2 regions of the Amycolatopsis sp. lyj-84 genome follow, and region 2 is predicted to be linked to the other one. Evidence: riboswitches for the same ligand, from Rfam matches in the RefSeq annotation. Region 2 holds a riboswitch; the other holds the start of a gene.
What was found. Region 2 has a riboswitch for glycine ahead of gcvP (aminomethyl-transferring glycine dehydrogenase). Riboswitches for the same ligand answer to the same signal wherever they lie in the genome.
Positions count from the first base shown of each region.

Region 1: it holds a riboswitch for glycine, as region 2 does, so the genes downstream of both, gcvP (aminomethyl-transferring glycine dehydrogenase) here and gcvP (aminomethyl-transferring glycine dehydrogenase) in region 2, are expected to answer to the same signal.

Region 1 covers NZ_JAJPWO010000001.1:397,078-400,479, reverse strand. Annotated here, with positions in the region: gene ACLJRM_RS02100 (TetR/AcrR family transcriptional regulator) at 1-480, opposite strand, end outside; gene ACLJRM_RS02095 (MerR family transcriptional regulator) at 778-1,359, shown strand; glycine riboswitch at 1,406-1,502, shown strand; gene gcvP (aminomethyl-transferring glycine dehydrogenase) at 1,675-3,402, shown strand, end outside.
Region 2 covers NZ_JAJPWO010000007.1:240,617-244,018, forward strand. Annotated here, with positions in the region: gene ACLJRM_RS22620 (3-oxoacyl-ACP reductase) at 1-412, shown strand, start outside; gene ACLJRM_RS22625 (hypothetical protein) at 673-1,047, shown strand; glycine riboswitch at 1,262-1,366, shown strand; gene gcvP (aminomethyl-transferring glycine dehydrogenase) at 1,410-3,402, shown strand, end outside.

The sequences.
Region 1 (3,402 bases), on a different contig from region 2:
CGCGAAGTCGCCGAAAGCGCCTTCTTGCTGTCCCTGTCGCAGCTGACGCTCGAGCCGGCCGGTGCGGAACTCTTCGACGATCGGCGCCGACATGAACCAGCCTTCGGCGTCCGATCCGCTCGAAGCCATCTCGACCATGACCCGCACCAGCTCCGGGTACGAGCCGAGGAACTCGATCTCCGCTTCGATGTAGCCGCGCAGCAGCCCGGCCCGGTCGGTCGTGCCCTGGATCCGCTCCTCGAGGAACTTGTCCTTCATCCCGGTCGCGGTGGTGACCACGGCCTGCATCAGGCCGGCCTTGTTGGTGAAGTGGTACGAGATGATCCGGGTGCTGGACAGCCCTGCCCGCTCCTTGATCTTCGCGAACGACGTCTTGTGGTAGCCGAGATCGGAGATCGTCGCGATCGTGGCGCCGACGATCTGGGCCCGCCGGGCGGCTTCGGTGACCGACAGCCCGAGCTCCGCCTGCACCTCTTGCATGGCGCTTTGGGTGGAAGGATTTACTTGCATGAGTAAAAATTAACACGGCTGAGTAAAACTGACAAGCGCGCGGCCGAACGGGGGACTGTTTCCGACAAGCCTCAAGAAGAGCTTGAGGTTGACCGCGCGTCGCGTTGACCGCCTTGCCGGACGCGCTTACCGTCAATGGAGGTAAATCGCCAAGGTGTGATTCGGATGTCTGGGGCATCCGTCTTGACGATGAACTCCGGTGCGGACTCACGTGGGTCCGCGCGGCTTTGTTCGCCGGCCGCCAGGTCGGGCGAGGGGAGGCATGGCGTGGTCGAGGCTGGTAGCCCTCAAGAGTCGCTCGTTCCGGTTGCTGACGGTGAGCAGGGCGAGCTGTTCCCCGACTCTTCCCTCCCGGACGAACTCGTCGGCTACCGCGGTCCCGCCGCCTGTCAGATCGCCGGGATCACGTACCGGCAGCTCGACTACTGGGCCCGCACGAAGCTGGTCGCACCGAGCATCCGCACGGCGCACGGATCCGGTTCGCAGCGGCTCTACTCGTTCAAGGACATCCTCGTCCTGAAGGTCGTCAAGCGGCTGCTGGACACAGGTGTCTCGTTGCAGAACATCAGGGTCGCCGTCGACCACCTGCGCTTGCGCGGTGTCCGCGATCTGGCCAAGGTCACCCTGTTCTCCGACGGCACCACCGTCTACGAGTGCACTTCGCCCGAAGAGATCGTCGATTTACTCCAGGGCGGGCAGGGCGTTTTCGGCATCGCGGTCAGCGGGGCGATGCAGGAGATCAGCGGGACCATCCACGAGTTCCCGGCCGAGCGGGCCGACGGCGGCGTGATCGAAACCGTCACGCCCGACGAGCTCACGCAGCGCCGTAACGCACGTCGCACCGGCTGATCATGAAGCCGCGCGAGCGGCAGGGTAGGCTCACTTCCGCGGTCGACGAATCCGCGCGGGAGAGACCGAGCCGATAACGGCCCGGCGCCGAAGGAGCAAGTCCTCCCCGGAACCTCTCAGGCACCCTGGACCGCGCGGACTAGACGCCTCTGGAAAGTGAATCGTCAGGTCACCACCTGGCGGCTCCGCCGACGGTGCAAGCCCGACTCAACCCACGGGCGAAACTCTCAGGCGCCCCCACGGGGGTACGGACAGAGTGGGGAGGGCCAGGGACAATCCGTCCCGGCCCCACCCCCGCGTCTTGGGAGGTCCCCGATGGAGCCTGATTCACTGGCCGCGCTCGAATCCGGAACCCCCTTCGCGGACCGGCACATCGGTCCCGGCGCGGAGGAACTCGCGCGCATCCTCGACGTCGTCGGCGTCGGTTCCCTCGACGAACTGGCCGAGCGCGCCGTCCCCGCGTCGCTCCGGGAATCCGCGACTCCGCTGGAGCTGCCTCCGCCCGCCACCGAGACGGCCGCGCTCGCCGAGCTCCGCGCGCTCGCCGCGCGCAACCGGCCGATGGTCCAGATGATCGGCCTCGGCTACCACGACACCGTCACCCCGCCGGTCATCCGCCGGAACGTGCTGGAAAGCCCGGCCTGGTACACCGCGTACACGCCGTATCAGCCGGAGATCTCGCAAGGCCGCCTCGAAGCGCTGCTCAACTTCCAGACCATGGTGGCCGACCTGACCGGCCTGCCGATCGCGAACGCTTCCATGCTGGACGAGGCGACCGCCGCGGCGGAGGCGATGACGCTGGTCCGCAGGGCGGGCAAGGCGAAATCGAACCGGTTCGTGGTCGACGAAGACACGCTGCCGCAGACGATCGAGGTCCTGCGCACCCGTGCTGAACCGCTCGGCATCGAGCTGGTGACCGCCGACCTGTCGCAGGGCATCACCGGACTCGGTCTCGGCGGCGACTTCTACGGAGTGCTGCTGTCCTATCCCGGCGCGTCCGGTGTCGTCCGCGAATGGGACCACACCATCGCCGAGGCCAAGGCGCTGGGCGCGGCCGTGGTGATGGCCGCGGATCCGCTGGCCTTGACCCTGCTGCGGTCGCCGGGCGAGCTCGGCGCCGACGTCGCGGTCGGATCGACGCAGCGATTCGGTGTCCCGATGGGTTTCGGCGGCCCGCACGCCGCGTACCTCGCCGTCCGGCAGGGGCTCGAACGTCAGTTGCCCGGCCGGCTCGTCGGAGTGTCGAAGGACGCCGACGGCGCCCCCGCGTACCGGCTCGCCCTGCAGACCCGTGAGCAGCACATCCGCCGGGAGAAGGCGACCAGCAACATCTGCACCGCACAGGTGCTCCTGGCCGTCATCGCTTCGATGTACGCGGTGTACCACGGTCCCGAAGGCCTGCGCGCCATCGCCAACCGCGCGCACCGGATGGCCACCGTGCTCGCGGCGGGGCTCGCCGAAAGCGGCGTGGACGTCGTGCACTGCGAGTTCTTCGACACCGTCATGGTCTCCGTCCCCGGCCGCGCGACCGGCGTCGTCGGCACCGCGAGGGAACTCGGTGTCAACCTCCGGCAGGTCGACGCGGACCACGTCGCCGTCGCCTGTGACGAGACGACCACCCGCGAGCATCTTTCCTTGGTGTGGAAAGCGTTCGGTGTCGCGGTGTCCGATGTGGACTCACTCGACGCGGACACCGCCGACGGTTTCCCGCCGGACCTGCGCCGCACCAGCGACTACCTGACGCATCCCGTCTTCCACACGCACCGCTCGGAAACGGCACTGCTGCGGTACCTGAGGGCGTTGTCCGACAAGGACGTCGCGCTCGACCGGAGCATGATCCCGCTCGGCTCGTGCACGATGAAACTCAACGCCACGGCCGAAATGGAGCCGATCACCTGGCCCGAGTTCGCCGGCCTGCACCCGTTCGCGCCCGCCGAGGACGCGGCCGGTCTGCTGTCCATCGTCAAGGATCTGGAACAGTGGCTGGCCGGGATCACCGGCTACGACGCGGTTTCCTTGCAGCCGAACGCCGGAAGCCAGGGC
Region 2 (3,402 bases):
CTGCAAGGCGGTGCTGCCCCACATGCGGCGGCAGGGGAAGGGCTCGATCATCAACACGGCGTCGTTCGTCGCGGTGATGGGCGCGGCGACGTCGCAGATCTCCTACACCGCGTCCAAGGGCGGGGTGCTGGCGATGAGCCGGGAACTGGGCGTGCAGTTCGCGCGGGAGAACATCCGGGTCAACGCGCTGTGCCCGGGTCCGGTGAACACGCCGCTGCTGAAGGAACTGTTCGCGAAGGACCCCGAGCGGGCCGCGCGGCGGCTGGTGCACGTGCCGGTCGGGCGGTTCGCGGAGCCGGAGGAGATCGCGGGCGCGGTCGCCTTCCTGGCGAGCGATGACGCCTCGTTCATCACGGCGTCGCAGTTCCTGGTGGACGGGGGCATCTCGGGGGCCTACGTCACCCCGCTGTGAGGCCGCCCCGTCGCCCCGTCGCCCTTTAGTCGGCTACTTGCGGTCCGCCCGGCCCTGGTCCCGGGAGCTGAAGGACGCTTTCCCCGCATCGCACGCGGTGAAGGGCGCTTTGCCCACGTGCCATGCGGTGAAGGGCCCCTTCACTCCACCCGCTCTCACTCGTCCCGGTGGTTGGGATGGCGACCTTCTGGCCTGCGCGGTAGTTCTGGGATCGCGGAACCGCACGGTTCCGCGATCCGAGAAGCGCGGAGGCCCCCAGGATGACCCGGCAGATGAGCACCGCCATGCGCGACTGCATCGACCTGTGCAACGAGTGTCACGTCCGGTGCGAGGAGATGATGACGCGCTGCATGGAGATCGGCGGCGCCAAGCTCGGGATGATGATGGTGACCTGCGCGGACATGTCGCGGATGAGTGCGGACATGATGATGCGCTGCTCGGCCATGATCGCCGACCTCGAGATGATGCGCATGTGCGCGAAGATGTGCGGCCTCGCCTCCCAGATGATGCGCATGTGCGCCGAGGAGTGCGCCAAGACCGGCGACGCCGAACTCGCCGAGGCCGCGGACATGATGACGCGCTGCGCCGAGCTCTGCGGCACCATCACCGCCGAGATGATGATGGAGAACGCCTAGCCAGGCCCGACGGCCCGGGCACGTCGGGTGTCCGGGCGAACGGGAGAAGTGACGTGCCCGGCCAGAAGTAGACGCGCGCCGAACACGCCAGGTACGGTGTGCGCACAACTGCAGATCGGGCCGTTGAGCTGGAGCGGGAGAGCCCTCACGAACGTGGTGGGGCACCGAAGGAGCAAACTCCCCGGAATCTCTCAGGTACCCACTACCGCTTCCGCGAGGCCACTCTGGAAAGCAGGCGCGCAAGTGCGCCTCACCCAAGGTGAAAGCCGTCCTCTTCACGGACGGTGAAACTCTCAGGTGCCATGACAGAGGGGGAGTTCCCAGCGCACCGGTCTATCCGGCGCCTGATTGAAGGAGCTCCCTTGACCAGTACGTCCTTCGACGACCGGCACATCGGCCCCTCGGAGTCCGAGCAGGCCAAGATGCTCGCCGAGGTCGGCTACGGCAGCCTCGATGCCCTGGTACAGGCCGCGGTGCCGTCCGCGATCCGGGTCACCCGTGACCTCGAGCTTCCCCCCGCCGCGTCCGAAGAGGACGCCGTCGCCGAACTTCGCGCGCTCGCCGCGCTCAACAAGCCGATGACGCAGATGATCGGCCTCGGCTTCCACGACACGGTCACCCCGGCGGTCATCCGCCGCAACGTGCTGGAGAACCCGGCCTGGTACACGGCGTACACGCCCTACCAGCCGGAGATCTCGCAGGGCCGTCTCGAAGCCCTCCTCAACTTCCAGACCATGGTCTCCGAGCTGGCCGGTCTCGCCACCGCGAACGCCTCCCTGCTCGACGAGTCCACCGCCGTCGCCGAGGCCGTCATGCTGATGCGCCGCGCGTCGAAGGCGAAGTCGAACAAGGTCGTCCTCGACGCCGAGTGCCTGCCGCAGACCATCGCCGTCGTCCGCACCCGCGCCGAGGCCATGGGCGTCGAGGTCGAGGTCCGCGACCTGCTCACCGGCCTGCCGGAGGAGTTCTTCGGCGTCGTCGTCCAGTACCCGGGTGCCTCCGGCGTGCTGCGCGGCGCGGGCTTCTACTCCGCCATCTCCGAGACCGCGAAGGCCGCCGGCGCGCTGTACACCGTCGCCGCCGATCTGCTCGCCCTCACGCTGGTCACCGCGCCGGGTGAGTTCGGCGCCGACATCGCCGCCGGATCCACCCAGCGTTTCGGTGTCCCGCTCGGCTACGGCGGCCCGCACGCCGGGTTCATGGCCGTCCGCACCGGGCTCGAGCGCTCGCTGCCGGGCCGCCTGGTCGGAGTCTCGGTCGACGCCGACGGCAACCCCGCGTACCGCCTCGCGCTGCAGACCCGTGAGCAGCACATCCGCCGCGAGAAGGCCACCTCCAACATCTGTACCGCGCAGGTCCTGCCCGCCGTGCTCGCCGCGATGTACGCGGTCTACCACGGCCCCGACGGCCTCAAGCGCATCGCGACCCGCGTCCACGAGCTCGCCGCAGGGCTGGCCGGAGCACTGCGCGCCGGTGGTGTCGAGGTCGTCCACGAGGGCTTCTTCGACACCGTCCTCGCCCGCATGCCCGGCCAGGCCGAAGCCGTCGTCGCCGTCGCGCGCGAGAACGGGATCAACCTCGGCCCGGTCGACGCCGACCACGTCCGCATCGCCGTCGACGAGGTCACCACGCCCGCGATCATCGCCAAGGTGCTCAACGCCTTCGGTGTCGACACCGCCGCAGACGACGCCCGCGCGCTGCCCACCGGACTCGGCCGCGAGAGCGAGTACCTCACCCACGAGGTCTTCCACTCGCACCGCTCCGAGACCGCGATGCTGCGCTACCTGCGCAGCCTGTCCGACCTGGACTACGCGCTCGACCGCGGCATGATCCCGCTCGGCTCCTGCACGATGAAGCTCAACGCCACCACCGAGATGGAGCCGATCAGCTGGCGCGAGTTCGCGGGCATCCACCCGTTCGCCCCCGCCGACCAGGCCGAGGGCTATCACGTTCTCGTCGAGCAGCTGTCGACCTGGCTCGCCGAGGTCACCGGCTACGACAAGGTGTCGCTGCAGCCGAACGCGGGCAGCCAGGGCGAGCTCGCCGGTCTGCTCGCGATCCGCGCGTACCACCACGCGAACGGCCAGGCCGAGCGCGAGGTCTGCCTGATCCCGTCGTCCGCGCACGGCACGAACGCCGCTTCCGCCGTCATGGCAGGCATGCGCGTCGTCGTGGTCAAGTGCACCGACGAGGGCAACGTCGACCTCGAAGACCTGCGTGCCAAGGTCGAGGCCAACCGCGACACGCTGTCCGCGATCATGGTCACGTACCCGTCCACGCACGGCGTGTACGAGAACGGCATCGACGAGCTGGCCAAGATCGTCCACGACGCGGGCGGCCAGGTCTACGTCGACG